2 regions of the Streptosporangium sp. NPDC023615 genome follow, and region 2 is predicted to be linked to the other one. Evidence: riboswitches for the same ligand, from Rfam matches in the RefSeq annotation. Region 2 holds a riboswitch; the other holds the start of a gene.
The links. A riboswitch is a leader RNA that binds a small molecule or an ion and turns the genes downstream of it on or off. The one in region 2 is predicted to bind S-adenosylmethionine.

Region 1: it holds a riboswitch for S-adenosylmethionine, as region 2 does, so the genes downstream of both, AB0G16_RS06325 (aminotransferase class V-fold PLP-dependent enzyme) here and thrC (threonine synthase) in region 2, are expected to answer to the same signal.

The regions. Positions count from the first base shown of each region.
Region 1 covers NZ_JBFABE010000005.1:182,933-197,863, forward strand. The annotation lists gene lysX (bifunctional lysylphosphatidylglycerol synthetase/lysine--tRNA ligase LysX) at 1-114, opposite strand, end outside; gene AB0G16_RS06285 (type III pantothenate kinase) at 360-1,142, opposite strand; gene AB0G16_RS06290 (L-aspartate oxidase) at 1,142-3,727, opposite strand; gene panC (pantoate--beta-alanine ligase) at 3,865-4,671, opposite strand; gene AB0G16_RS06300 (DUF2520 domain-containing protein) at 4,913-5,803, opposite strand; gene AB0G16_RS06305 (SAM-dependent methyltransferase) at 6,220-7,185, shown strand; gene AB0G16_RS06310 (Gfo/Idh/MocA family oxidoreductase) at 7,271-8,236, opposite strand; gene AB0G16_RS06315 (cytochrome P450) at 8,365-9,564, opposite strand; gene AB0G16_RS06320 (TerC family protein) at 9,610-10,551, opposite strand; SAM riboswitch class IV at 10,751-10,866, shown strand; gene AB0G16_RS06325 (aminotransferase class V-fold PLP-dependent enzyme) at 10,921-12,249, shown strand; gene AB0G16_RS06330 (NADH-quinone oxidoreductase subunit D) at 12,268-13,467, shown strand; gene AB0G16_RS06335 (acyltransferase) at 13,484-14,638, shown strand; gene AB0G16_RS06340 (DUF3180 domain-containing protein) at 14,738-14,931, opposite strand, start outside.
Region 2 covers NZ_JBFABE010000049.1:41,792-56,722, forward strand. The annotation lists gene AB0G16_RS27615 (AAA family ATPase) at 1-41, shown strand, start outside; gene groL (chaperonin GroEL) at 112-1,740, opposite strand; gene AB0G16_RS27625 (cold-shock protein) at 2,293-2,493, opposite strand; gene AB0G16_RS27630 (MoaD/ThiS family protein) at 2,911-3,186, opposite strand; gene thrC (threonine synthase) at 3,209-4,501, opposite strand; SAM riboswitch class I at 4,516-4,656, opposite strand; gene AB0G16_RS27640 (alpha-lytic protease prodomain-containing protein) at 4,935-6,560, opposite strand; gene AB0G16_RS27645 (RNA polymerase sigma factor) at 6,791-7,348, opposite strand; gene AB0G16_RS27650 (trehalose-6-phosphate synthase) at 7,586-9,010, shown strand; gene AB0G16_RS27655 (MFS transporter) at 9,207-10,511, shown strand; gene otsB (trehalose-phosphatase) at 10,468-11,253, opposite strand; gene AB0G16_RS27665 (DUF3263 domain-containing protein) at 11,453-11,755, opposite strand; gene AB0G16_RS27670 (SAM-dependent chlorinase/fluorinase) at 11,870-12,685, shown strand; gene AB0G16_RS27675 (hypothetical protein) at 12,908-13,360, shown strand; gene AB0G16_RS27680 (OB-fold domain-containing protein) at 13,386-13,901, shown strand; gene AB0G16_RS27685 (lipid-transfer protein) at 13,898-14,931, shown strand, end outside.

The DNA of each region.
Region 1 (14,931 bases), on a different contig from region 2:
ATCGGCGTATTTCCCGCGGATCTCGGCGTTGGTCGCGGTACGCGGGAAGTTCACCGGGTAGGGGTCGACGCCCTCGGAGCGGAGGCGGTCGAGCTTCTCCCGGCGCACGCGCATCTGCTCGGGCAGGTCCTCGGCGGGGTTGGTCACGTCATCGGTCACAGTTCCAAAGCGTACCGATGCGACGAACCCCGCGAGGTCACCCGCCGCCCGCCCGCGAGGGTCCCCGCGGGACGCGTGAGCGGCTCGGGCGGGGTCGCCGGGGGCGGGCGAGGGCGGCGAGGGCAGGGTCCCCGGGACCCGGACGGTGTCGGGCCGGGCCGGGCCGGGCCGTGTCGCGGGGAGGGGCGGGACCGCGCGGGTCAGGCGGTGTTGCGGTGGTAGATCAGGCGCAGGCCGATCAGCGTGAGCCACGGCTCGTGCATGTCGATCGAGCGCGCCTCGCTCACCACCAGCGGCGCCGCGCTGCCCGTGGCCACCACCGTGACCTCGTCGGGGTCGTCGGCGAGCTCGGCCGCCATCCGCTCGACGATCCCGTCCACCTGGCCGGCGAAGCCGTAGATGATGCCCGCCTGGAGCGCCTCCACGGTGTTCTTGGCGATCACCGACCGGGGCCGGATCAGCTCCACCTTGTGCAGCTGCGCCCCGGCCGCGGCCAGCGCGTCCACCGAGATCTCGATGCCGGGGGCGGTCACCGCTCCGACGTACTCCCCCTTGGCCGAGACCGCGTCGAAGGAGGTCGCGGTCCCGAAGTCGACGATGACGCACGGCCCGCCGTAGAGCTGGATGGCCGCCAGCGCGTTGACGATGCGGTCGCTGCCGACCTCCTTGGGGTTGTCCATCCGGACCGGGACGCCGGTGCGGACGCCGGGCTCCACGATGACCGCGGTCACGTCCCCGTAGTAGCGGCGGCACATCTCGCGCATCTCGTTCAGCACCGAGGGGACGGTCGAGCAGATCGCGATGCCGTTGACGTCGGCGCCCTTGAGCAGCGGCGACTGCCCGAGCAACCCCTGGAGCACGACGGCGATCTCGTCCGCCGTGCGCCGGGGGTCGGTGGAGATCCGCCAGTGCTCGATGACGTCCTCACCCTCGAAGAGGCCGAGAACGGTGTGCGTGTTGCCGACGTCGATGGCGAGCAGCATCAATTCCCCCGAAGGTCCAAGGCGATGTCCAGTGCCGGCGCCGAGTGAGTGAGCGCGCCCACGGCAAGGTAGTCAACACCCGTCTCGGCCACATCACGAGCGGTTCGCAGGGTCAGCCCTCCGCTGGACTCCAGCCGCGCCCTGCCGTCCACCAGCCGTACGGCGCGCGCCAGCTCCTCGACGGTGAAGTTGTCCAACAGGATCTCCTCGGCTCCCTCGGCCAGCACAGGCTCGATCTGGTCGATCCGGTCGACCTCGACCTCGATCGGCAGGCCGGGGCAGGCGTCACGGACCGCCCGGAACGCCTCGGCGACCCCGCCGGCGGCCACCACGTGATTGTCCTTGATCAGCGCCGCGTCCGAAAGCGACATGCGGTGATTGACCCCTCCGCCGCAGCGCACCGCGTACTTCTCCAGGGCGCGCAGTCCCGGCAGCGTCTTGCGGCTGTCCCTGATCGCGGCCCCGGTCCCGGCGACGGCGTCGACCCAGCGGCCGGTCAGGGTCGCGATGCCGGACAGGTGGGTGAGCAGGTTCAGCGCGGTGCGCTCGGCGGTCAGCAGGTCCCTGGTGGGGCCGGTGACGGTCATCAGCACGTCCCCGGCGGCGACGCGCTCGCCGTCCTTGACCCTGCGCTCGGCCGTCAGGCGGCCCCGGCCGACGTGGGAGAAGGCTGCCTCGGCCACGGGCAGGCCGGCCACCACGCCGTCCGCGCGGGCCACCACGTCGGCGGTGTCGGCCCGGTCCGCGGGGATGGTCGCGAGGCTGGTGACGTCGCCCCCCTGCCACACGTCCTCGGCCTCGGCGGTCTCCAGGAGCGCGATCAGCGCCGACGGGTCGAGCCCGGCCTCGACGAGGTCGGTCTCCAGCCGGTGCGGCAGCGCCGTCTCGCGCCGCCCGTGGGGTACGTACGTCATGGTCGGTCCCTCCGCTGTCAGGGTCACGTCGAGGTGGCCGAGCCACCGCTCGTCGTTCCGTTCGGGAAAATCCTCGCGCCAGTGCGAGCCCCGGGTCTCCTGGCGCCGTCCGGCCGCCGCCACCAGTACGGAGGCGACCGTCAGCAGGTTGGTGGTCTCCCAGGACTCGGTGCACGGCTCGACCGCCACCGGGGTCCAGCGGAGGTTCACCAGGGCCCTGGAGACCTCGGCCAGGGACTCCCGGCCGCGCAGCACGCTCGCCCCCCGGCTCATGTGCCCCTGGATCCTGGTGCGGGCCCTGGGGTCGATCAGGCCGGTGGGACGGTCGTCACCGGCCGGCCCTCCCGCCGGGACGCCCGCGGCGTCCACGGCGTCCACGGCGTCCACGGCGGACGGGCCGCGCGCGGCCCGTCCGGCGTGGATGTCGGCGGCGATCCGCGCCGCGAAGACCAGCCCCTCCAGCAGGGAGTTGGAGGCCAGCCGGTTGGCGCCGTGCACGCCGGTGCACGCGACCTCGCCGCACGCGTACAGGCCGGGGACGCTGGTGCGGCCGTGCGGGTCGGTGCGGACACCGCCGCTGGCGTAGTGGGCGGCGGGGGCCACCGGGACGAGGTCGGCGACCGGGTCGATGCCGTGCTCCCGGCAGATCGCGTGGATCGTCGGGAAGCGGGTGCGCCACTTCTCCTCGCCGAAGTGGCGGGCGTCGAGGTAGACGTGGTCGGCCCCTGTGGCGCGCATCCGCCGCATGATCGCCTTGGCCACCACGTCGCGGGGGGCGAGATCGGCCAGCTCGTGCGCGTCCCGCATGAACCGGACGCCGTCGGCGTCGACCAGCACCGCGCCCTCGCCCCTGACCGCCTCGGAGATCAGCGGCTGCTGTCCGGTGGAGTCCTCACCGAGCCAGAGCACGGTGGGGTGGAACTGGACGAACTCCAGGTCCCTGACCACGGCGCCGGCGCGCAGCGCGAGCGCCACCCCGTCGCCGGTGGAGACGACCGGGTTGGTGGTGGCGGCGTAGACCTGCCCCATGCCGCCGGTGGCCAGCACCACGGCCCCGGCCGTGACCGCGCCCACCCCGTCGCGCTCGCCCTCGCCCATGACGTGCAGGGTCACTCCCGCCGCGTGGCCGCGCGCGTCCTTGAGCAGGTCGAGGACGAGCGCGTGCTCGATCACCTCGATCCCCGCCTCGCCGACGGCCTGCACCAGAGCCCTCTGCACCTCGGCACCGGTGGCGTCGCCGCCCGCGTGCACGATGCGGTCACGCCGGTGGCCGCCCTCCCTGGTGAGCTGGAGCTCTCCGGAGGCGTCGGTGTCGAATTCGGCGCCCGCCGCGATCAGGTCGCGCAACGCGCCCGGCCCCTCGGTCACCAGGATCCGGACGGCCTCCTCGTCACAGAGGCCCACCCCGGCGACGAGCGTGTCGGACAGGTGCTCGACGGGGGTGTCGGCCGGGTCGAGCACGGCGGCGATGCCGCCCTGGGCCCAGCGGGTGGAACCGGACGACAGCACGTCCTTGGTGACCACCAGGACCTTCGAGGCGGGGTCGAGGCCCGCGTACCGGAGTGCCAGGGTGAGGCCCGCGATTCCGGAGCCCACCACGACCACGTCCGCCTGGACCGTCCAGCCCGGTGCGGGCGCGGTCAACCTCTGGGGGATGGCCGGGATGCTCATTGCCGCCTCCTCGCGGGGATTCATAGAGGCCGTTCATTTCGTCAATGTGACGATAACGCGGGGACCGGATCGGCCTCACCCCGGGGTGGGTCTCGCGCGGCCCGTCCCGGTCCCGGGCGTCACGCGGCCCGCCCCGATCAGCCGAGGGTGAGCGTGACGTTGTCGATCAGCCTGGTGGTCCCCACCCGCGCCGCCACGGCGAGGATCGCCTCTCCCGTGTGATCGTCGCCGACCTCCGCGAACGTCGCCGGATCGACCAGCACCAGGTAGTCCAGGACCAGCGACGGCTCGGCGTCCAGCACCGCGCGGGCTGCCCTGCGGACCAGGGGCGCCCTATGCTCCCGCACCCCCTCGTCCAGCGCGCGGGACAGGGCCAGCGCCACCGGCCGGTCCTCCGGCGACAGGTAGCGGTTGCGGCTGGACAGCGCCAGCCCGTCCGGCTCGCGGATCGTGGGCGCCCCGACGACGGTGACCGGCAGGTTCAGGTCGGCGACCATCCGGCGGATCACCGCGAGCTGCTGGGCGTCCTTCTGCCCGAACACCGCCACGTCCGGCTGGACCAGGTTGAACAGCTTCAGCACCACGGTCAGGACGCCGTCGAGGTGGCCGGGGCGGAACTCCCCCTCGACGACCGAGCCCATCGCCCCGGCGGAGACGCCGACCTGCCTGCCGGGCGGGTACATCTCCTCGGCGGACGGGGCGAAGACGATCCCCACCCCCTCGGCCCTGCAGATCTCCAGGTCGGCCTCGAACGTACGGGGATAGCGGGAGAAGTCCTCGGAGGGACCGAACTGGAGCGGGTTGACGAAGATGCTCACCGCCACCTGGTCCGCCCGCTCCCGGGCCAGCCGGATGAGGGAGCGGTGCCCCTCGTGCAGCGCGCCCATGGTCGGCACGAGAGCCAGCGCGGTCCCGCCGGAGAGGGCGCCGGCGCCGACCCCCAGGGCCTCACGCGCCTTGATCAGTCCTGCGCGGTCGTCCGCCACGATCACTGTGACCTCCGGGAGGTGTTCCGGCTTTCCGGCCGGGAGGGGGTGCTCCGGCCTTCGGGCCGGAGGGCGGCGCTCCGGCCGCCGGGTCGGAGAGGGACGGACCGGCCGCCGGGCCGGGAGGAGGCGTTCCGGCCACCGGGCCGGTGGCGGACGACGTTCCCGGGGAGACCGGGCACCGGCCCCGGGGTCCGGGTCAGGTCCACGTGTTGCCCCCCAGGGCGTCCAGCAGGCGCTCGGCGGCCTCCGGCTTGAGGAGCCCGGCCGCCAGTGCCCTGTCGGCGGTGAGCCTGGCCAGGGCCACGTAGGCGTCCGCCGCCTCGGGGGCGGCGAGGATCAGCGCGTCCACGTGCTTGCGGACGGTCCCGGCGTCGCCGCGTACCACCGGCCCGGTCAGCCCGGCGATCCCCAGCCTCAGCACGTTCTCCAGGGCCGCGCCGAGCAACGGGCCCAGCATCCGGCCCGGCTGCTCCACACCGATCCGCTCCAGCAGCTCCGAGGACTCCGCGATGAGCGTCACCATGTGGTTGGCGGCCCCCGCCAGGGCCGCGTGGTAGAGCGGCCGGTCCTCGTCGGCGATCCAGACCGGCTCGCCCTCCATCTCGATGACCAGGGCCTCGGCCACCGCGCGGAGCGCGTCAGGCGCGGTCACCCCGTAGGAGATGCCGGTCAGGCGGCGCATGTCGTCGTCTCGGCCGGTGAAGGTCATCACCGGGTGCAGCGCCAGGGGCAGCGCCCCGGCCTTGATCGCCGGATTCAGCACCGCCAGCCCGTACGCGCCGCTGGTGTGGGCCACCAGCTTGCCCCGCAGATCGGCGCCGGTCCCCACCAGGCCGGAGACGAGACCGGGCAGTACGTCGTCGGGGACCGTCAGCAGGACGAGGTCGGCGTCGGCCACCACGTCCTCGGGACGGACCGGGACGAGCCCGAGCCGTTCGACCGCCCGATCCCTGGAGGCGTCCGAGACGCCGCTCGCCGCGACGACCCGGTGCCCCGCCCTGACCAGCGCGGCGCCGAGCGCCGAACCGACCTTGCCCGCTCCGACCACTCCGACGGCCAGTCGTGCCGGGCGATCGACTGCGTCCATGACGTCCCGTCCTTCGACCATGTGGGGGCTCCGTGCCCGATTGACCAGCGTAACGGGCCGTGCCGCGCTGACCGTGTGAAGGCACGTTTCCGGTCCGGGCGGCGAGGTTCCCCCACAAGGGTGTCAAACCGGATCTCCGACGGGACACCGGGACCCGCTGAACGACCCGCGAGGACGGGAGAACCGGTGAGCGGATGACCCGCGCGGACGGGAGAGCCGGCGGGGGAAGAACGCGCGAGGACGGGAGAACCCTTGAGGAGGAACGCGCGGGGGCGGGGGCCGGCGGAGGGAGGACGCGCCGACGTGGCCTTGGTCGCCGCCGCGCGCGCCGGTGACAGAATGCGGTCATGCGTTCACTCCAATCGTCGGCACGAGTCGATCTCGTCCCCCCGCCCCGCCGGGTAGCGTCTGAGGACGTGTGGCTCACCTGGCGCGCCGCGATGGAGCATGCGCTCTACGGCGAGAGCGGTTTCTACCTCCGGGAGCGTCCCTCGGGTCACTTCCGCACCTCCGTCGGCGCCTCCCCCATGTTCGCCGAGGCCGTGCTGCGCGAACTCGTCGCCGTCGACGAGGCGCTCGGCGGCCCCGACGTGCTCGACCTGGTCGACATCGGCGCCGGTGAGGGCGGCCTGGCGGCCGGAGTGCTCGCCGCGGCCCCGCCCGCGCTGCGGCGGAGGCTGAGGGTGACCGCGGTCGAGCTCGCCCCACGGCCCCCGGCCCTGCCCGAGGAGATCGTCTGGACCAGGACCGCCCCGGACGGGATCTGCGGCCTGGTGATCGCCAACGAGTGGCTGGACAACATCCCGGTCGACATCGTCGAGCAGACGGCCACCGGGCCACGGCTGGTCCTGGTCAACATCATCGACGGTGAGGAGCGGCTCGGCGGCAGGCCCGGCGAGGCCGATCTGGCCTGGCTGGACCGCTGGTGGCCGATGCGGCTCACCGGGGAGCGGGCCGAGATCGGCCGCCCCCGGGACCGGGCGTGGGCGTCGGTGATCGTGCGCCTGGCCCGTGGCCGGGCGATCGCGATCGACTACACCCACTCGGTGGACGACCGGCCGCCCTACGGGACGCTGGCCGGGTACCGCGACGGGTCGACGGTGGCGCCGGTGCCCGACGGGTCGTGCGACATCACCGCCCACGTGGCGCTCGACGCCTGCGCCGCCGCCGGGGAGAGCGCCGGGGCGGTCACGACGGCGCTGACCACGCAGCGCGAGGCACTGCGCGCCCTCGGCGTCACCGGACGGCGCCCACCTGCCGAGCAGGCCGCCAGCGACCCGCGCGGCTACCTGCGCGCCCTGGCCCGGGCCTCGGAGGAGGCGGAGCTCATCGCGCCGGGAGGACTCGGCGGGTTCGGCTGGCTCTCCCAGAGCCGTCCCTGAGATCGGAGCCCCGCCGGGCGACGCCACCGGCGATGTCGCCGGGCACGTCACCGGGCGATGTCGCCGGGCACGTCACCGGCCGCCGTCAGCGGTCGCGGTCGTCTGGCGGGGTCGCGTGGTACAGCTCGGTGATGGTCGTGGCGACGCCGAAGCCGAGGACCGGGTCGGGACGATCGGACAGCAGGCTGTCGTACAGCGGCCGATAGTGGGCGATCTTCCTGGGGGTACGGCCGTCGTCCCCGTGCGTGGCGAGGAGCTCGCCGCCCCCGGCCACGAAGCCCGTCATGGCCGTGTGGTCGATCCAGATCTCCACGTCGGAGTCGCCGAGGGTCAGGACGGTCTCCTTGCTGCTGGAGCCGGCGAGCCAGCTTGTGCGCAGCCTGGCCGTGCCCACCCGGCCCCGGGAGCGGTACTCGCAGACGCACCAGGCACTCGCGCCCCCGTCCATCCGCCGGACGGACACGAGCGCCGTGAGGTCGACGAGGCGGGAGAGCATGCTGAGCTGGTTCACCCCGGAGTCGGTCCAGCTGGAGACGTACGAGGTGAAGGCGTCCTCGCCCCGTAGGACGTAGGGGTCGTAGAACGCCGAGGTGATGCCCGTGACGGGTCCCCACTCCTCGTGCGCGGCGATCTGCTCCGCGGCCCAGAGGACCTCGGGCGAGAAGGCGAAGTGATGCGCGGTGAAGACGCGGTCCCGCGCGTCGGCCGCCCCGCCCGGGGACTCCACCAGCCGGGCGAGGGAGGCGAGATCGTGGACGAGGGGCTTCTCGACCAGCACCCGCGCGGTGGAGCGGGTGAGGGCCTGGACGACCAGGTCCGCGTGCGTGGCGGTGGGCGTGGCGAGCACGATCAGGTCGGGCCGATGCTCTTCGAGCGCTTCGGCGAGAGAGCCGTGGTGAGGCGGCCTGGCGCCGCGGAACTCGGGTGGTTCCGCGAGCCGGGGGTCGGCGGTGAACTCCAGGGAGACCTCGGGTCGTTCGGCGAGGACCGCCAGGTGGGTCTCCGCGATGATCCCGACCCCGACCAGCCCGACCCGGACAGGATCACTCATCTGACTCTCCTTCTCCTTCGCGCTTCGGGAAGCCGGCCACGCCCGGAGGCCTTCTCCCCACCTCGGCTGACCGTTTCGGCTCTCCACCCCGACCCGTCACTCCGGCTCACCGCTCCGATCGGGCCGGTTCAGATCCGCACCCGGAGGGATTCCAGACCTCGGATGACGTAGCCGGGTTTCCAGGCGGGTTCGGTGACGAGCTCCATCGCCGGTGCTCTGCGCAGCAGTGCGCCGAACGACTCGATCAGCTCGATCCTGGCCAGGGGCGCCCCCAGGCAGAAGTGGATTCCCGCACCGAAGGAGATGTGCGGGTTGTCGGCCCGGGCCACGTCCAGGCGGGTGGGGTCGGCGAAGGCCTCGGGGTCGCGGTTGGCCGAGCCGAACAGCAGGGCCACCTCGGTGCCCCTGGGGATGTCGACCCCGCCCACCGAGACGTCCTCCAGCACCCAGCGCTCGAACATCTGCAGCGGCGTGTCCCAGCGCATCAGCTCCTCGACCGCGGTGGGCAGCAGGCCGGGGTCGGCGCGGAGCCGCTCCAGCTCGGCCGGGTTGCGGAAGAGCGCCCACCAGCCGTTGCCGGTGACGTTGACCGTGGCCTCGTGCCCGGCGTTGAGCAGCAGCACGCAGGTGCCGACGAGCTCCTCCTCGGTGAGCCGATCCCCCTCGTCGGCCACCAGGGCGAGCGCGCTGATCAGGTCGTCGCCCGGGTCGGCCCGCCGGGCGCGGGCCAGATCGACGAGGTAGGCGGAGAACTCCTCGGCCGCGCGTACGGCCGTGTGCTGGGCCTCGGCCGACGGCCGCAGCTCGTACATCCCGCAGATCTGGGCCGACCAGGGCCGCAGCAGGTGCCGGTCCGCCTCGGGTACGCCGAGCATCTCGGCGATCACCGCGACCGGGAGAGGCTCGGCCACCTCGGCGATCAGGTCCCCGCCACCGCGCTCGACGAAGTCGTCGGCCAGCCTCCCGGCCATCCGGGCCACCTTGGGCCGGAGCGCCTCGACCATGCGCGGCGTGAACGCCCTCGACACCAGCCTTCGGAGCCGGGTGTGCACCGGCGGCTCGACGTCGAGCATTCCCGCCCTGATCACCCGCCAGAACGGGTCCTGGAACTCCGGGTCGTCCGGCCTGCCGAACTCGGCGTGGGTGGCGACGTGCAGGTAGGAGCGGCCGAGCCTGCGGTCGCGCAGCAACGCGTTGACGTCGGCGTGCCGGGCGACGAGCCACTGGCCGGTCGGCTCGAAGAAGCTGACCGGCCGCTCCCGTCTCAGTTCGTCGTAGGCGTCGTACGGGTGGGCGACGAATTCCGGATTCCAGGGATCAAAGCGCACATGAGCATCGTAATCCGGCCTGAAAGGCGGGCCGGTCACCCGACCTCACACGGGGCGATCCTTCTCGTCCGGCCGGGTCTCCGCCCGGAGGGGGCCACGCGGCCCGGTTCCCGCCTGCTCCCCCTCACCCGGCCCCGAGGATCCGCTCGCGCCGGGGGACCCGGCCGGCCCTGCATCCGGTCCGGAAGACCCCGCCGTCCCGGAAGAACCGGCCGTCCCGGAAGGGCCTGCGGGCTCGGAAGGCCCGGCCTCGTAGCGGGTGTGCAGCTCGACCGGCTTCTGGCCCGTCTTGCGGCGCATCCGGATGTTCAGCAGTTCCACCAGCAGCGAGAAGGCCATCGCGAAGTAGATGTAGCCCTTGGGGATGTGCTGCTCGAAGCCCTCGGCGATGAGGACGACGCCGATCAGCACCAGGAAGGACAGCGCGAGCATCTTGATGCTCGGGTGCTGGTCCACGAAGCGGCTGATCGGGCCGGAGGCGAACAGCATCACCAGGACCGCGACGATGACGGCCGCGATCATGACGCCCAGCTCGTCCACCATGCCGACCGCGGTGATCACCGAGTCGAGCGAGAAGACGATGTCGAGGATCATGATCTGGACGATCACGGAGGCGTAGGAGGAGGCCGTCCTGCCCCCGGCGTGGCCGGAGTCGCCCTCCAGGCTGCCGTGCATCTCGTGGACGCTCTTGGCCAGCAGGAACAGGCCGCCGAGTATCAGGATCAGATCTCGCCCGGATATCCCGTGCCCGAACACCTCGAAGAAGGGTTCGGTGAGTCTCACCACCCACGCGAGCGCCACCAGCAGGGCGAGGCGGCTGAGCAGGGCCACGAGGAGACCCAGCCTGCGCGCCTTGTCCCGCTGCTCGGGGGGGAGCCTGCTCACCAGGATCGAGATGAAGATGATGTTGTCGATCCCCAGGACGATCTCCAGGGCGACAAGGGTGAAGAACCCTATCCATATCTCCGGGTTGGTCACCCAGTCCATTGCTTTCTCCTTTGTCGGCCCGGGGGGAACAGAGCCGGCCGGCGGCCGGAACGGTTCTTCGGCTGACTGCCTGGACGACCGGGAGCCCTCAGGAGTTCCTCACGCGCCCTTCCGTGTCGAAAGTCACCGCCCGTGCCGTCCCGTGGCGCGTGTCCGGACTTGCGAAAGGGCGGCGGCCGTCGGTTATAGTTCCCCCGTAGGTCATGAGTGCCAGTGACAAGCCCCGGCTCGCTGGCCGGCAACCCTCGCGTCCGCGGCGGGGTGCCCCGGGTGAGGACCTGGTCCGGCACGAGGTGTGCCGGGCAAGCGCGGGCTTCGGGTGCCTATGTCTCATGGGTCGAGGTCCGATGACCTCGAAGGAGCCCCGACATGTCCGCCCTGACGATCTTCGACTCTTCCACCCCCGTCGCCGACGTCCTCGCGACCCCGGCCCCCGCGACCGCGGTGACCGGCGGGGCCGGGGCGGGCGGCGACCGGCCGATCCCCGCCGTGCTCGGCTCGGACCTGGAGGTCCCGGTCAGGGGCGGCAGGCTCGTCCGCTACGCCAACCTCGACTACGCCGCCAGCGCCCCCTGTCTGGAGCCGGTCGGCGCCGCCGTCGCCGCCGCGCTCCCGGCCTACTCCAGCGTCCACCGGGGCGCCGGGTACGCGTCCCAGCTCACCACGGCCCGCTACGAGCAGGCCCGGCACACGGTGCGCGCCTTCGCCGGTGCGCGCCCGGACGACTCGGTGATCTTCACCCGCAACACCACCGACGCGACCAACCTGCTGGCCCGCAGCCTGCCGGAGGGCACCGTCGCGGTCGTGTTCGACACCGAGCACCACGCCTCGCTGCTGCCCTGGAAGCGCGCGGTGCGGCTGCCGGTGCCCGCGTTCCCCGGCGAGGCCGTCCGCGCCGCCGACGAGGCCCTGGACTCGATCGAGGGCCCGGCGTTGCTGGTGGTGACCGCCGCCTCCAACGTCACCGGCGAGCTCTGGCCGATCGCCGCGCTGGCCCACATCGCGCACCGCCACGGCGCCCGCGTCCTGGTCGACGCCGCGCAGCTCGTCCCGCACCGCCGCCTGAACCTGACCGCGCTCGACCTGGACTACGTGGTCTTCTCCGGCCACAAGCTCTACGCCCCGTTCGGCACGGGCGCGCTGATCGGCCGCTCCGACTGGCTGGCCGACGCCGAGCCGTACCTGCGGGGCGGCGGCGCGGTGAGGGCCGTCGGCGACGACGGGGCCGAGTGGCACGACGACCCCGAGGCCCGGCACGAGGCCGGCACCCCGAACGTGCTGGGCGCCGTCGCGCTGGCCGCGGCCTGCGACGCCCTGTCCGCCACCGGCTGGACCCCCCTGATCCGGGAGGAGGAGCGCCTGCTGGCGCGGCTGCGCGCGGGCCTGGCCTCCGTCCCCGGCGTGCACGAGCTCTCCCTGTGGGGGGCCGACCACCCGCGCGTCGGCATCGTCTCCTTCGTGGTGGACGGCCACACCGCCCGCGAGGTCGCCGAGACCCTCTCCGCCGACCACGGCATCGGCGTCCGCGACGGCAAGTTCTGCGCCCACCCCTTCGTCCGCCACCTGCTGGGCGCCAAGGACGGCGGCTGCGACGACGTCACCGCCTCGGCGGTGCGCGCCTCCATCGGCATCGGCACGACCGAGGAGCACGTGGACCGGCTGATCGGCGCCCTGCGGGATCTTGCCTCGCGCGCCTGACGTGACAGCATGGGACCCATGACCGAACCTCACGCCCAAGGCGCCGCGCCCCGCGAGCTGAGCGTGGGCATGGGCGCGGGGGCCGCCGCCGTGGGCGGCGCGCACGGCAAGGAGCTCGCGACCGAGGACATGGTCCTCAACATCGGGCCGCAGCACCCGTCCACGCACGGCGTGCTGCGGCTGCGGCTCACCCTGGACGGGGAGCGGATCTCCTCGGCCGAGCCCATCGTGGGCTACATGCACCGGGGCGCCGAGAAGCTGTTCGAGGTGCGCGACTACCGGCAGATCATCGTGCTGGCCAACCGGCACGACTGGCTGTCGGCGTTCGCCAACGAGCTGGGCGTCGTGCTCGCGGTGGAGCGGATGCTCGGCATGGAGGTGCCGGTCAGGGCGGTGTGGACGCGGACGCTGCTGGCCGAGCTCAACCGGGTGCTCAGCCACCTGATGTTCCTCGGCTCCTACCCGCTGGAACTCGGCGCGATCACGCCGGTCTTCTACGCCTTCCGGGAGCGCGAGACCCTCCAGGCGGTGATGGAGGAGATCTCCGGCGGGCGCATGCACTACATGTTCAACCGGGTCGGCGGCCTCAAGGAGGAGCTGCCCGAGGGGTGGACCGGCCGGGTCTCGGCGGCCGTGGCCGACGTGCGGCGCCGGCTGCCCGACATCGAGAACCTGATCTCCGGGAACGAGATCTTCCTCGCCCGTACCCGCGGGGTGGGCGTCCTGGATCGGGAGACCATCATGCAGTACGGCGTGAGCGGCCCGATCGCCCGCGCCTCCGGCGTCGACGTGGACCTGCGCAGGGACGAGCCCTACCTCGCCTACGGAGAGCTGCCGGTGAAGGTCGTCACCCGCTCCGCCGGGGACTGCCACGCCCGCTTCGAGGTGCTGCTGGAGCAGGTGAAGGTCTCCCTGGACCTGGCCGACGCCTGTGTGGAGCGGCTCCTCGACCTGCCCCCCGGGCCGGTCAACCAGCGTCTGCCCAAGGTGCTCAAGGTCCCCGAGGGCCACACCTACGCGTGGACGGAGAACCCGCTCGGGATCAACGGCTACTACCTGGTGTCGCGCGGGGAGAAGACGCCGTGGCGGATGAAGCTCCGCTCGGCCTCCTTCAACAACGTCCAGGTGCTCCGCGAGCTGCTGCCGGGGCACCTGGTCCCCGACATGGTCGCCATCCTGGGCTCGCTGTTCTTCGTCGTCGGCGACATCGACAAGTGAGAGACGGCCCGCCCCCATGACCGATTCCCCCCCGGACGCGGAGCGGACGAGCTCCCCCGCGGCCGTCCCCGATCCCCCGCCGTCCGGCCGGGCGCCGTCCCGGCGGGACAGGTACGTCGACTGGCTGCGCGCGATCAGCCTGGTCGTCGTGGTGATCTGGCACTGGGCGTTCACCATCCTGGAGTGGGGACCGGACGGCCCCTCGCCGACCAGCCCGCTGGGCTTCACCTCGGGGCTGTGGATCCTGACCTGGCTGCTCCAGGTGCTGCCGCTCTTCTTCTACGTGGGCGGGCACGTCCACCTGCTGTCGTGGAACCGTGCCTACGAGCGCGGGGTCGGCATCGGCGCCTTCGTGTGGCGGCGCATCCGCGGCCTCGCGATCCCGGCGCTGGCGCTGGCCGGGACCTGGGTCGTGCTGGGCGTGTTCGTGACGCGGGCGTTCGGCGTCGGCTGGATGGACCGGGTGGTCCTGCTCGTCATCAGCCCGCTGTGGTTCATCGGCGTGTACCTCGTGCTGATCGCCCTGCTCCCGGTCGCGCTCTGGTTGCACCGGCGCTACGACGTGCTGGCGCTGATCTGGCTGGCGGGGGCGGCGCTCGTCGTCGACGTGCTGCGGCTGCGCTACGGGTACGAGGCCGCGGGCTGGCTCAACATGATCATCGTCTGGGGGCTGGCCCACCAGGCCGGGTTCTTCTACGACAGGGTGGTGGCGCTGCCCCGCCGCTTCGACATGGCGATCCTGTGGACCGGCCTGTTCGCCCTCTTCGGCCTGGTCTACTCGGGCATCTACCCGGGGTCGATGGTGGGCGTGCCCGGCGACAGGCTCTCCAACATGGCGCCCCCCACCTTTGTCATCGTGGCACTGCTGATCTTCCAGATCGGCCTGGTGGAGGTGATCAGGCCCTCCATGGAGCGTCTCCTCGACCGCCCCCGGTGGCAGGGCGTGAACGAGACCGTCAACCGGTTCGCGCTCCCGCTGTTCCTGTTCCACACCACCGGCATGGCGATCTGGGTGGCCCTGACCTGGTGGGTGGCGGGCAGCGGGCCCGCCCCCCTGGTCCGGCCCGACCTGTCGTGGTGGCTGGAGCGCCCCCTGGCCGTGGGCGGGGCGCTGATGTGCACGCTCCCGGTGATCATGCTCTTCGGGCGCAGGTGGGCGGGGCGGCGGTAGCGCCCCCCGCTCCGGCGGCCCGCGCCGTCACCCGCCCCGGACGGCCGCCCGTACCGGCGCCCGTCGTCCGCGGTGTCCTCGGGAAACCCCGCGCCCGTGTCAGCGCTCGTCGTCCGCGGTGTCCTTGGGGACCTTGCAGCAGTACTCCAGGTACAGGGCGGCGCAGACCAGCAGCACGCAGGCCAGCGTCGATCCGCCGGCGACGAAGAAGTCGCGGCGGGGCACCTCCTGCCCCAGCAGTTCGACGGTGTAGAGGGCGAACCCGGCGAAGATCCCGCCGAAGACCGCCCCGC
Region 2 (14,931 bases):
CGCTCCCCGAGCAGCTCGGCCGGGCCGTGTCGTCCGGGTGACGTGTCGCCGGTGAACGACAAAAAGAGGCGGCCCCCGGAAGGGGTCGCCTCTTTTTCGAAAGCGTCAGGACTAGAAGTCCATGTCGCCGCCGCCGCCGGGCATGGCGGGAGCGGCACCGGCCTTCTCGGGCTTCTCGGCGATGACGGCCTCGGTGGTGAGGAACAGCGCCGCGATGGACGCCGCGTTCTGCAGAGCGGAACGCGTCACCTTGGCCGGGTCGATGATGCCCGTGTCGAACAGGTTGACGTACTCGCCGGTGGCGGCGTTGAGGCCCTCACCCGCGGGAAGGTTGCGCACCTTCTCCACCACGACGCCACCCTCGAGGCCGGCGTTCACGGCGATCTGCTTCAGCGGCTCCTCGAGAGCCTTCTTCACGATCGCGGCACCGGTGGCCTCGTCGCCGGAGAGCTCCAGCTTGTCGAACGCCTTGGCGCCGGCCTGCAGCAGGGCCACGCCACCACCGGGGACGATGCCCTCCTCGACGGCCGCCTTCGCGTTGCGAACGGCGTCCTCGATGCGGTGCTTGCGCTCCTTGAGCTCGACCTCGGTCGCCGCGCCGGCCTTGATGACGGCCACGCCGCCGGCCAGCTTGGCGAGACGCTCCTGGAGCTTCTCACGGTCGTAGTCGGAGTCGGTGTTCTCGATCTCGGCGCGGATCTGGTTGACCCGTCCGGAGATCTGCTCGGCGTCGCCGGCACCGTCGACGATGGTGGTCTCGTCCTTGGTGACGATGACCTGGCGGGCCCGGCCGAGCTGGTCCAGCGTGGTGGACTCCAGCTTGAGGCCGAGGTCCTCGCTGATGACCTGGGCACCGGTCAGGATGCCGATGTCGCCCAGCATGGCCTTGCGGCGGTCACCGAAACCGGGCGCCTTGACGGCGACCGAGCGGAACAGACCGCGGATCTTGTTGACGACCAGGGTGGCCAGGGCCTCGCCCTCGACGTCCTCGGCGATGATCAGCAGCGGCTTGCCGGCCTGCACGACCTTGTCGAGAACCGGGAGCAGGTCCTTGTTGGCGGACACCTTGGAGTTGACGACCAGGATGTAGGGGTCGTCGAGGACGGCCTCCATCCGCTCCGGGTCGGTCACGAAGTACATCGAGGTGAGGCCCTTGTCGAAGCGCATACCCTCGGTGAGCTCGAGCTCGAGACCGAAGGTGTTGCTCTCCTCGACGGTGATGACGCCTTCCTTGCCGACCTTGTCCATCGCCTCGGCGATCATCTCGCCGATCTGCGGGTCGCCCGCGGAGATCGAGGCGGTGGAGGCGATCTGCGCCTTCGTCTCCACGTCCTTGGCGAGCTTGGACAGCTCCTCCGACACGCGCTCGACGGCGGCCTCGATGCCCTTCTTCAGGGCCATCGGGTTGGCGCCGGCGGCGACGTTGCGGAGACCCTCACGTACGAGAGCCTGAGCGAGCACGGTGGCGGTGGTGGTGCCGTCACCCGCGACGTCGTCGGTCTTCTTGGCGACTTCCTTGACGAGCTCGGCCCCGATCTTCTCCCACGGGTCCTCGAGCTCGATCTCCTTCGCAATGGAGACACCATCGTTGGTGATGGTGGGGGCTCCCCACTTCTTCTCCAGAACGACATTCCGGCCCTTGGGGCCGAGGGTCACCTTCACGGCGTCCGCGAGCTGGTTCATGCCACGCTCGAGACCGCGCCTGGCGTCCTCGTTAAACGCGATCATCTTGGCTGCCATACGGCTAGACCTCCCAGATACAGGGTGGCTTGCACCGGACCGAGCCGACGCCCGCGACGGCATGTGGGCCCACGACTCCGTTCGGCGGGCCCCATCGCCTCGATCCAGGTTTGGCACTCCTCATGTGCGAGTGCCAACAAACTGTTTAGCACTCTACCCTGTCGAGTGCAAGCCGCGATCGCCTGACCTGCACGGCGGGACGGCGCGCCCCCTCCTCGGGGACGACACTCCGGGAGCGGGACGCACATCGGTCCCACGGCACGTCAGGGGGGATCCGCGGGCTCCGCCCCCGGCCCTCGGGGGACGCGAGGCGTCCTCGGTCCCAGGCCTCCGGCGGGAAGGTTCCGCGCGGAGCGAAGTCCGCCGCGCCGTCGGCGCACGGGTCGAGCCGGACGCGACGGCCCGGACATGCCCGCCGGGTCGAGACGGGTCGGGTCCGGTCGGGTCGGGTTGGGCCGAGCCGGGCCGGACCGGCGGGCGGAGCCGTGGAACAGGTCACACGCTCCGCGAGGATCCACCGGCCCGACCCGGCGAGACGGGGGACGGCCGGGGTCAGACCGCCCGGACGGCCTCGGCCTGCGGGCCCTTCTGTCCCTGGGTGATCTCGAACTCCACCCGCTGGCCCTGCTCCAATGCCCGGTAGCCGTCCATCATGATCGCGGAGTAATGGACGAACACATCCTTACCACCGTCTACCGCGATGAAGCCGTAGCCCTTGTCCGCGTTGAACCATTTGACGGTGCCCTGCGCCACGTGTGACTCCTCTTACTGGTCTTTAGGACGACGCCCATTCCTCTCGCGAAGTCCTCAATCTCCGGACGAACTTCGCCGCGTCGATCGCCCTCGACCATACCTGTGGGAAGCGGTCGGGCAACAGAGTCAAACACCAAACTCCCCGTTTATCAGAGTTTTCAGTACGGGATCAGAGTTTGACTATCACTATTAGTTAGTTCAATTTTGTAACATCCTCCCGAGCGACGAATATGAGCCCGAGTCATAAAACACGACACCCGCCCGGCCGGAGCCGGGCGGGTGTCGCGGGAGAGATGGCACGCCACGGGCCGTGCGCCCGCGGGCGGGGCCGCGGCAGGGCCGTGACAGGAGTCGCACGGCGCCGGCGCAGGGCCCCGGGGCCGGAGGGGACCGTGGAGGCGGTGAGGCGGCCTGGGCTCAGCCCCCGGCCACCGCCGGGATGATGGAGACCTGGACGCCCGCGGGGGTGGCCGTGTCGAGGTTGTCCGCGAAACGGACGTCCTCATCCCCGACATAGACGTTCACAAAACGGCGAATCTTACCCGTTCCATCAAGAATTCGGGCGCCGATCCCCGGGAAGTCCGCCTCCAGCTTCTGCAGAACATCGCGCAGGGTCTCCCCCTCCGCGCTCACCTCGGCGGCACCGCCGGTGTACGTCCGGAGAATCGTCGGAATCCGCACAGAAACGCTCATAATTCGTAACCTTTCACGGTTTTTAGGCGATGGCCGCACGGAATGCGTCAAGAGAGGGCCGAATGACCGCGGTGGGACGCGCCTCGGTGGCCACCACGTCCAGGGTCTTGAGACCGTCCCCGGTGTTGAGCACCACGGTCTCCGCGTCGGGGTCGAGCGTGCCCGAGGCGACCAGCTTGCGGAGCACCCCGACGGTGACGCCGCCGGCGGTCTCGGCGAAGATGCCCTCGGTCCTGGCCAGCAGCCGGATCGCGTCGACGATCTCGGCGTCGGTCACGTCCTCGACCGCTCCGCCGGTGCGGCGGGCGATGTCCAGGACGTAGGGACCGTCGGCCGGGTTGCCGATCGCCAGCGACTTGGCGATGGTGTCCGGCCTGACCGGGCGGATCACGTCGTGCCCCGCCTTGTAGGCCGCCGAGACCGGCGAGCACCCCTCGGCCTGGGCGGCGAAGATCTTGTACGGCGTGTCCTCGACGAGCCCGAGGGCGATCAGCTCCTTGAACCCCTTGTCGATCTTCGTGAGCTGGGAGCCCGAGGCCACCGGGACGATGATCTGCTCGGGGATGCGCCAGCCGAGCTGCTCGGCGATCTCGTACGCCAGGGTCTTGGACCCCTCGGCGTAGTACGGCCGCAGGTTGACGTTGACGAAGCCCCACTTCTCACCCAGCTCGTCACCGATGAGCTCGGAGCAGAAGCGGTTCACGTCGTCGTAGGTGCCGTCGATGCCGATGAGCCTGCCGCCGTACACGGAGGCCATGACGATCTTGGCTTCCTCCAGGTTCGAGGGGATGAACACGCAGGAGTCCAGCCCGGCCCGCGCGGCCGCGGCGGCCACGGCGCCGGCCAGGTTGCCGGTGGAGGAGCAGGAGAGGGTGTGGAAGCCGAAGGTGCGGGCCGCCTCCACGGCGATGGCCACCACGCGGTCCTTGAAGGAGTGCGTGGGGTTTCCCGAGTCGTCCTTCACGTGCAGCGAGCGGATGCCCAGCTCGCGGGCGAGGTTCCCGGCGTTCACGAGCTTGGTCCACCCGGGTGCCATGTTGGGCTTGGAGGCCACGTCCGCCGGGACGGGCAGCAACGAGCGGTAACGCCAGATGTTGGCCGGCCCCTCGGCGATCTGCTCCCGGGTCACGCGCCCGAAGTCGTAGGCGATCTCCAGGGGCCCGAAACACTCGATGCAGGCGAAGCTGGGACCCAGGTCGTAGCGGGCACCGCACTCGCGACAGGACAGGGCGACGGCGGGGCCGAAGCTCCCGCCCCCGTCCCGAGGACGGTCGAGCGGGGCGGCGGTGGTGTTCTCAGTGGTTGCGAGCGCCATGAAGCGAGGCCTTTCCCTCATCTTCGTCTGCGACCACCCTGGTCACAGACCGGAATTGGCACCTGTCCCGGCCGACCTCGTCAGATCACGAGTCTTGAACCGGGATGGTTGCCGGGGCTTCGCAGGGCCGGTCCCTCCACCCCTCTGGATGAGCACGTATTCATTTGTGAACCTGACGCGCAGGTCTCCAGCACTCTACCCCGCCGTACCGCCGTCCCGACAAGCCGTCTCAGGATACGAGACATGACGTGTTAACCACCGGACACCACCGTCGGCACCGGCCCGGGACAGCGGGCTCGGCCGTCCTCCCCGTGCGGCGGATCCGAGGCGGTGGACGCGCGGCCGCGGATCTCGGACGACGTGTTCCGGACGCCGGACGACAGACACCGGAGATCGGACGGCGGAGATCGGACGAAGGGCGGCGGCACGCCGGTCAGGGAACGCTGCGGACCGAGAGCGGGGACGGCGCCCTGAGCCCGACGGTGTAGGAACCGGAACCGGCCACGCTCACCACCCGGTAGCGGTAGAAACCGGGCGCCCCGACATAGGTGATCTTCTCGTCCGAGCCGGCGCTCCGCGAGGAGGCGACGACCCGCCAGCCGGAGCTGCTCCACTTCTGCAGGTACAGGTCGAAGTCCGTGCCGGCGGGACCGTCCAGGCACCCGTAGTGGGTCCCCGTGATGGCCGCCCTGTAGTAGACGTTCCTCGGGTGGTACACGGACTTCCCGGCGGCCAGCGCGCCGGTGTAGGTGGTCGGGTAACCGGTGCAGGTGCCGGTGGTGGGCGGCGGCGGGTTGCCCGCGGTGGTCTTCAGCGCCAGGCCGTAGGCGGTGAGGATCTCCCCGATCGGCTGGAAGTAGGTGACGCCGCCCGAGCCGCAGTCGCCCGAGCCGCCGGAGGTGACGCCCTGGGCCTGGTCGATGGAGATGAACGAGCCGCCCGAGTCGCCGGGCTCGGCGCACACGCTGGTACGGGTGAGCTGGAAGACGGCGCCCTGCGGGTAGGTGACGCTGGCGTCGCGCTGCTGGATGAGGCCGCAGTACCAGTCGGTGGTGGAGCCCGACCGGCAGACCGAGGCGCCCTCGATGGCGACCCTGGCCCCGGCGACCGGGACGACGCCGCCCTGGCCGTTGTCCACCCCGGCGGTCGCCGTCCAGGCGCTGTTGACCGCCACCCAGGCGTGGTCGCTGCCCGGGAAGACCGAGCCCTGGAAGGTCCCCTGGGCCAGGCGGTTGAAGCCGGTGGTGGCCGCGCCCCGCCTGCCGCAGTGGCCGGCGGTGACGAAGCCCGGCTGGTTCCCCCTGAGGACGGAGAAGCCCACCGAGCAGCGGTTCACCGCGCCGGTGTAGTAGGCGTTCCCGCCGACCAGGTCGTACAGCGGCAGGGGCGCCTCGGTGGAGGGGAGCACGACCACCGCGGTCTGGTCGAGGCCGGAGGAGGCGATGATGTTCTGGGTCTGTTCCGGCCGCGGGGCCAGCACGACCACCTTGTTCCGCTTGACGTCGACGTAGCGCACGCTGGAGATCAGCGGCTTCGGCGGCAGCGTGGCGTCGAGCTTCTCCTTGACCTCGGCGAGTTCCGCCAGCGACCGGGGCACGACCTCGGCCTGCGCGCCGGCGGCGACGATCTGGGGGATGTCGGCGATCGTGGTGCTGGCCACCACCAGGGTGTGCGCGGTCTTGGCCCGCAGCCAGGCGCCGCCGAAGCGGGGCCCGAGCCTCCTGCTCATCTGCTCCGCGATCGGGATCAGCCGCGCCTCGTTGAGCAGCCGCGCCTCGGCCTCGGCCCTGGTCAGGTCCAGGTCGCGCTCGAGGGCCTCCAGCATGCCCGGCGGCGGCGCGACCGAGGTGATCACCACGCCGGGCGTACCGGGCCTCCCGGGGACCTTCGGTCCGCCCGTCGCGCCCGGCACGATCGGTCCGGCCGCCCCCGGGGTGCCCGGGGTGCCCGGGGCGCCCGGGGCGCCCGTCCGGCGGTCGGCGTCCGCCGGGGCGGCGGCCAGGGTGAGCGCGGATACCGCCAGGACGCACCCGGAGGTGACGACGTGTCTGCGGGACATGTGGGTCTCTCCTCGACCTCGGCTTCCGGAGCGGAGGGGGGAGGATCGCCCCGTGCCACCGGCCGGCCGTGTGGCGCGAGCGCTCGACCGGGGTGACGCGGACAAGGTCACCCTAATCCAGTCGTCGCCGGTCAAGGCCGCAGAAGCCGCACGCCACGCGGACGACCGTCGGCACGACCGCCGGCGGCGCGAGGGGGGACGGGCGGGCGACGACGATCGGGGGCGGAGGGTCAGAAACCGTAGGCGTCGCCCAGGGCGCCCTGGACGTACTTGCGGGCCTGGTGGATGCGGGACTTGGCGGTGCCCAGCGGGATGCCGAGCTGCTCGGCCACCTCGTTGTAGTCGAGCTGGCAGATGTCGCGCAGCACCAGCGCCTGCGCCAGGTCCGGCTTCTCGGCCTCCAGCGCCTCCATCGCGTCGAGCAGGTCGAGCCGGGACCCGGCGATCACGCTCACCCTGGCGACGTCCGGCCTCTGCAGCGGGAGCTCGTCCGAGCTCTGCTCGGCGGCGCGGCGCTTCAGCGAGCGGTAGGTGGTCCTGGCGCAGTTGGCGGTCACGATGTGCAGCCAGGTGCTGAACCTGGCGCGCCCCTCGAAGCGGCCGATGTTGCGGGCCACCGCGAGCAGAGTGTCCTGACAGGCCTCCTCGGCGTCCTGCCGGAAGGGCAGGATGCGGCCGCAGTGCCGGAGCACGGCGGGCTCGATGCGCCTCAGCAGCTCGCCGAGCGCGCGGTGGTCACCGAGGGCCGCCTCCCGGGCCAGTTCCTCGGTCGTCTCGTCCAGCGCCATCACGGGCCCCCATCAGCGGTCACGGTCGCTGGCCATCCTATGGTCGGAGGTCATGGCGGTTCAGCGACGAAGTCACCACAAAACCGTGTAAAAAAACAGGCTCACCAGCCGACCTGCTGACAAGAGCTGACACAATCCGATGAACGCCGTTCTTCCGTGTCCCGAAGAGGGGGGCATCCCGAACAGGTGCCGGTTAACCTTCAGGACAGGCGTGTCCCTAGCCAGTGAAGGGATCTCATGAACGCGATCCTGGTGGCCTCCAACCGCGGCCCCGTCTCCTTCACCCTCTCCGAGGACGGCTCGCTGTCCATGCGCAGGGGAGGGGGCGGGCTGGTGTCGGGGCTGTCGGCGGTCGCCAGGGACCTCGGTGTGCTGTGGGTCTGCGCCGCGCTCTCCGACGGCGACCGGGGCGCGGTGCGGGCGGCGCCCGGCGGCCGGCTCGACCAGGCGGGTTACGACACCGGGGCGCTGCGGATGCTCGACATCCCCCCGGCGACCTTCCACCGGGCGTACAACGCCGTGGCCAACTCCACCCTCTGGTTCGTCCACCACCTCCTCTACGACACCCCCAACAGGCCGCACTTCGACGCCAGGTTCCGCCGGGAGTGGGAGTCGTACCAGGCCTACAACGAGGCGTTCGCCATGGCGCTGGCCGAGGAGGCCCCGCACGAGGCGCGGGTGATGGTCCAGGACTACCACCTCAGCCTCGTCCCGGCCATGCTCCGGGGCGTGCGGCCCGACCTGCGGGTGGCGCACTTCTCGCACACGCCGTGGGCCCCGCCGGAGTACTTCACCCTCCTGCCCGACGACGTGGCGGCCGAGCTGCTGGAGGGCATCCTGGGCTCCGACCACGCCGGCTTCCTGACCGCGCGCTGGGGCACCGCGTTCATGGACTGCTGCCGGAGCGTGCTGGGCGCCTCGGTCGATCCCGTGGCCCGTACGGTGACCCACGCGGGCAGGACCACCCGCGTCGGCGCGCACAGCCTGGGCGTGGACGGCAAGGCGCTCTGGGACCGGGCCTGCGAGCCCGACGTGGAGTCGCACATGGCCGCGCTCCGCGCCCAGGTGGGCGACCGCAGGCTGATCGTGCGGATCGACCGGACCGAGCTGTCGAAGAACATCGTCAGGGGCCTGGTCGCCTACCGGGAGTTCCTGGCGGCCCACCCCGAGTGGCACGGCCGGGTCACGCACCTGGCCTTCGCCTACCCCTCCCGCCACGACCTCCCCGAGTACCGCGAGTACACCGCGGCGGTGCAGCGCTGCGCCAAGGAGATCGAGGACGAGTACGCCACCGAGGACTGGGACCCGCTGATCCTCAACGTCGACGACGACTACCCGAGGTCGCTGGCCGCCTACCGGCTGGCCGACGTGCTGCTGGTCAACCCCATCCGGGACGGGATGAACCTGGTCGCCAAGGAGGGGCCGATCCTGTCGCCGGGCAGCGCGCTGGTGCTCTCGCGGGAGGCGGGGGCCGCGGCCGAGCTGGGCGAGCACGCGCTGACGGTCAACCCCTACGACGTCTCGGCCACGGCCGCCGCGCTGCACGAGGGGCTGACCATGCCCGAGGGGGAACGGACCAGGCGGGGCGGTCTGCTGGCCGCGGCGGCGACCGCGCTCCCGCCGCACCGGTGGTTCGCCGAGCAGCTCGACGCCCTCGCCTGACCGCGCCGCCCGCCGCGCCCTCCCCCGACCCCGGCCCCGGCCCCGATCCCGCGCCCTCACCCGTCCCCTTGCCCGGCCCCTCGCCCGGCCCCGCGCTCCTCCCCCTCGATCCCGTGCCCTCACCCACGTCCGCCCGTGCGGCTTCGAGGGCCTGTGAGATAGTTTCCGGGGCCATTTCAGATTTTTCGATTTTTCGATGCCCGGGGAGAACGAGTTGACCGCGATCACGCCCGTCCGGCTGGTCCGCGACCGCCCGACCTGGCTGGTCTACCTTCAACTCGGCGTCTTCGCCACCTACCTGTACGGCCTGAGCGCCGCTCTCCCGCTGCTGCGGATCGACCAGCAGCTCTCCCAGGCGGTCGCCGGGCTGCACGGTACCTCGATGGCCGTGGGCGGCATCCTCACCGGTCTGGTCCTGCCCCGGCTGACCGCCAGGATCGGCCGCCGTGCCGTCATCTGGACCGGGCTGGCCGGGATGAGCCTCGGAACGTTCCTGGTCGCGGCGGCCCCCACCGTCCTGCCGGTCACCCTCCTCGGCTACGGCATCGCCAGCGGGATGGCCTCGATCGCCATGTACTCGGGCATGGCCGCGCTCGACGACCGTCACGGCCCGGCGGGCCCGGCGGCGATCAGCGAGGCCAACGCGGTCTGCGTGATCGTCGGCATCGGGGTGCCGTTCGTGGTCAGCGTCGCCGCGCAGAGCGCGCTGGGCTGGCGGGTGGCGCTGCTGATGCCCACCGTGCTGACCGTGCTGCTCGCACTGTTCATGGGACGCGTCCGGGTCCCCGAGCACCCCGACGCCGCCCCGGCCCAGCCGCCGGAGGCCGCGGCACCCGGGGACATCGCCGTGTCCGGGGAGGGCACCGCGCCCGGAGGAGGTGCCGCGTCCGGGCGCGGTGCCCGTTTCGATCGGCGCTTCCACCTGGCCGGGGCCGTGCTGTTCTGCTGCGTCGCCACCGAGTTCTGCTTCAACCTGTGGGCGGCCAAGCTGTTCTCCGACCGGACCGGCCTCTCGCCCGCGGTGGCGGCGACCGCGGTCGCCGCGCTCACCGCCGGGATGGCGGCCGGCCGGCTGGCCGGGGGATGGCTCGCCCTGCGGATTCCGGCGACGGTCCTGTTCACCGGCGCCCTGCTGGTCGCCGCCACCGGCTGGGGCCTGTTCTGGCTGAGCACGGAGCCGGCGTTCTCGTACGCGGGCCTGGCCGTGTCCGGGCTGGGGGTCGCGCTGCACTTCCCGATGGCGCTCTCCCGGCTGCTGGCCGTCTCCGGGGGGCGGCGCAACCAGGCGACCGCGCTCGCCTCGATCATCGCGAGCGTCGCCCTGGGGATGGGGCCGTTCGTGCTGGGCGCGCTGGCCGACGGGTTCGGCACCCGGACGGCGTTCCTCATGGTGCCCGCGCTGATCGGGGTGGCGCTCGCCGGGCTGCTGATCGGCACCCGCGGGGACGCCCCCGCCCTCACCCCCGCGTCTCGCCCTCGATCGCGTCCGCGATCGAGCTGAGGAGCTCCAGCACCCCGGGCGGCCCATCGACGACCAGGTCGGCCTCCACCTCGATCTCGGGCGACCCGCTGAACACCGTCACCCCCGGCAGTCCCGAGGCGCGCACGGCCGCGAACGCGGGCAGGTCCCCCAGGTCGTCCCCGGCGAACAGCACCGACCGGGCGGCCCGCTCCCGCAGGAAGGCGCCGAGCGCCACCCCCTTGTCGATCCCCGGCGGGCGCAGCTCCAGCACGAGCTTGCCCGGCTCCACGGTCAGCCCCGCCCCGGCGGCGAGCGTGGCGACGGGCTCGCGCAGCGCCTCCAGGGTCACCCACGGATCGGCGGCCTGCCTGGTGTGCACGGCGACCGACCGTTCCTTGTCCTCGATGATGACCCCGTCCAGCCCCGCGGCCAGCAGTTCCAGCCCGGCCCTCGCCTCCGCCAGGCCCGGATGGACCGGCGGCGCGGCCATCTCGCCCGCCTCCCAGCGTTCGAGGCCGTAGTGCCCGAGCACCACCAGGCCGGGCACCGCGGCCAGGGAGCCGTACTCGACCGCGACCGCCGCCGGGCGGCCGGTCACGATCACCAGGGAGCCGATCAGTCCGCCGAGCCGGGTCAGCGCCTCGGCCCCGCCGGGGACGATCCTCGCCGCGGCGGGATCGGCGACGATGGGCGAGAGCGTGCCGTCGAAGTCGAGCCCGATCACCGCCCCCGCCGGATCGGCGACGATCGCCTTCAGTCCTTCGGTGGTGTTCGCCCTCATGCCCGCCCCAGCCCGTCGAGTGTGCCCGTGTCCGCCGTCATGCCAGCCCCAGCCCGCCGGGTGCGTCCGCACCCGCCGCGTGGGCCCTGTCCGCCGTCCTGCCGTCCGGTTCCTGCCGTCCGGTTCCTGCCGTCGTGGTGACGATCCCCGCCGGGGAGGGTCCGGCCGGGACGTCCGCCCGAGCCGTCGTACCCCACCGTCAGGGACGCAAGCCCATCTTCCGGGCGGCGCGTTCCCGGCGGCGGGTCTCGCGGAGGCGGCGCAGGCGTTTGACCAGTATCGGGTCGTGGGCGAGCGCCGCCGGAAGGTCGATGATCTCGCTGAGGAGCTGGTAGTAGCGCGTCGCGGACAGGTCGAAGGTCTGGCGGATCCCCTGCTCCTTGGCACCGGCGTGATGCCACCAGCGCCGCTCGAAGGCGAGCAGTTCCCGCTCCGTGTCGGTGAGCGCCCGCGACGGGGGCTCGGCCGTGGCGCCGTCGCCGGGGGTCGGCGGGGGGTCCATTGCTACCTCCTCGGTCGGGCGGGCGGGGATCGCACCGCGTGCGCGACCAGAAGTCAGGATAGTCCGGAATTTCGCGCTGTTCATGACGGATGTGGCGACGTACAGTCACCAGGTGTGACCTCTGTCATCAGCCTTCTCAGTGACTACGGCCTGGAGGACGGCTACATCGCCGCCTGTCACGGCGTGATCGTCGGTATCTCTCCGGAGTCGCGGATCATCGACGTGTGCCATCTGGTGCCCTCGGGAGACGTGCGGCGCGGGGCCGCGATCCTGGCCCAGACGATCGCCTACCTCCCCGCGGGCGTACACGTCGCCGTGGTGGACCCGGGCGTCGGCGGGTCGCGCAGGGCCGTGGCGGTCGAGGCCGGGGAGCACGTGTTCCTGGGGCCCGACAACGGCCTGCTGTCCTGGGCGGTCAGCGCCAGCGGAGGCGCCCGCGCCGCCTACGAGCTGTCCAACGAGGATCTCTTCCTCGCCCCGGTCTCGCCGACCTTCCACGGGCGTGACCTCTTCGCGCCGGTGGCGGCGCACCTGGCGATCGGGCGCCGTCCGGCCGAGCTGGGCCAGGAGATCCCGCTGAACCGGCTGGTCTCGCTGCCCGCGCCCACCTCGACGGTGCGGGAGGGCTACGCCGAGGGCGAGGTGCTCTCGATCGACCGGTACGGCAACGCCCAGCTCTCGATCGGCTCGGGCGACCTGGTGAGCCTGGGTATCGCACCGGGGGACACCCTGGCGGTCTGGCTGGGCAGGAGGCGGCTCGCGGTGCCGTTCAAGGAGACGTTCACGGCGGTCCCCCCGGGCGAGGTGGTGGCGTTCGTCGACTCGGCCGGGCTGGTCGCGCTGGGCGTCAACGCCGGGGACGCCTCGCAGCGGCTGGGCCTGCCGCCCGGAGCCCACGTGCGGCTCTCCCTGGCATCCCGTCATACGTGAGTACGTGCCCCACAAGGGGATCTAAAGGGAATTACTGTATGTATCAGTCTGTTTACTGAAGCGTCATCTTCTCCGGAAGAGCGCGTGTCAGAATTCCGGTGACGTGTAACCCCGCCCCCCTCCTGTCGAGGTCACCGTGTTCCCTCCCCCCTTCGTTCCGGCGTCCCCTCACGGGCGCGCATCCACCGTCCCCCCGCCCACCGGCCGTCCGGGAACCCCGCGGTGAGGGGCGCCATGGCGCTCACCGCCACCCCGTTCTGCGTGGCGGTGGCGACCATGAGCGTCACGCCCGTCACGCCGTCGGACCCCCTGCGCCTCGCCTCCGGCCGGATCCCGGCGATCGCGGTGGCCGCCGGACCCGCGCCCCCGGCCGCGGCCCGGGCCACGGGCCACCCGCACCGGCCGACCCCGGCCGGCTGCCGCCCGGACGGGCCGGCGGGCGAGACCGGCGTCCGGCGCGACATCGTCCACGACGTCCCCGTCACGCCCGAACCGGCCCCGGGACCGGCCCCGGCCCACCCCGGCGGCGTCGCCGCCCCACGGGGGGCGGCCCGCGACACCCAGGTCTCACTGGTCCTGCTGGCCCTCGCCCTGGCGGCACGCGCGGTGTTCATGCGCCGCCGGAGGCCCGATGCCCCCGCCGGGCCGCCCGCCCCGGAAGGGGGTGTTACCTAGCAAGCGCTTGTGTACTATCGGCCCTATGACCGCACCCGTGATCGACGGCTGGTTCACCGTGGACGACGGTGTCGCGTACCTGCTCGGCACCGCCTGCGACCGCTGCCGGACCGTCCACTTCCCGCCCCGGACGGGTTTCTGTCACAACCCGCGCTGCGACGGCGAGAACCTGGCGCGGGTGCGCCTGCCGCGCCGGGGTGCCGTGTGGTCGTACACGAACGCCTGCTACCCGCCCCCCGCCCCGTTCGTGGCCGCCGACCCCTACGTCCCGGTCACCCTGGCCGCGGTGGAACTGGCCGGCGCGGGGATCGTCGTGCTCGGCCAGGTGAAGGACCTGACCGTGGACGACCTGCGCGTGGGCATGGAGCTGGAGCTCACGACGGGAGCCCTCGCCGACGGCCCCGAGGTGTGGATGTGGGGCGCCCCGTCCACCGGGGCGCCCGATCCGGCCGGCGGGGCGGCTCGGGCCGACCCGGCGAGCACGGCCGATGCGGTGACATCGGCCGGCCCGCGGGTGCCACCGGACGGGCGTGCCGCATGAGCGACGTCGTCGTCCTCGGCGCCGGGATGCACGCCTGGGGCAAGCGGGGCCAGCCGTTCGCCGAGTACGGGGTGGCGGCCGCCCGGGCCGCCCTGCGCGACGCCGGCGTGGACTGGGCCGACGTGCCGTTCCTCGTCGGCGCCGGCACCATCAGGAACGGCTACCCCGGCTTCGTGCCCGGCGCCACCTTCGCGCGGGCCCTGGGGTGGAACGGGGCGCGCATCGCCTCCTGCTACGCGGCGTGCGCGTCGGGCGCCCAGGCCCTGGAGACCGCCAGGACCCGCATCCTGGCGGGCCTGTGCGACGTGGCGATGGTGGTCGGCGCCGACTCCACCCCCAAGGGGTTCCTCGCCCCGGTGAGCGGTGAGCGTCCCGACGACCCCGACTGGCTCCGCTTCCGGCTGCTCGGCGCCACCAACCCGGCCTACTTCGCGCTCTACGCGCGCCGGCGGATGGCCCTGTACGGCGACACCGCCGAGGACTTCGCCGCCGTCAAGGTGAAGAACGCCCTGGCCGGGTCCCTGAACCCGAACGCCCGCTACCGCGCGACCGTCACCGCCGAGCAGGTGCTCGCCTCCCCGATGGTCGCCGACCCGTTGCGGCTGATGGACGTCTGCGCCACCTCCGACGGCGGCGCGGCCCTGGTCCTGGCCTCGGCCGACTTCGCCCGCCGCCACGGCGCGAGCCGCCCGGTACGGCTCGCGGCCGTCTCCACGGTGACGCCGTCGTTCCCCGGCACCGTGCTCGAACTGCCGGAGTTCGCCACCGACTCCACCGCGGCCGTCCCCGCGCCGGCGCGGCCCTTCCGCGCCTCGATCGCCCACGCCGCCTACGAGGAGGCGTCCCTGGGCCCCGCCGACCTGTCGCTGGCCGAGGTGTACGACCTGTCGACCGCCCTGGAGCTCGACTGGGTCGAGGACATCGGCCTGTGCCCGCGCGGCGGGGCGGCCGGGCTGCTGCGCGCCGGGGACACCGCCCTCGGCGGCCGGGTCCCGGTGAACCCGTCCGGGGGGCTCGCCTCCTTCGGCGA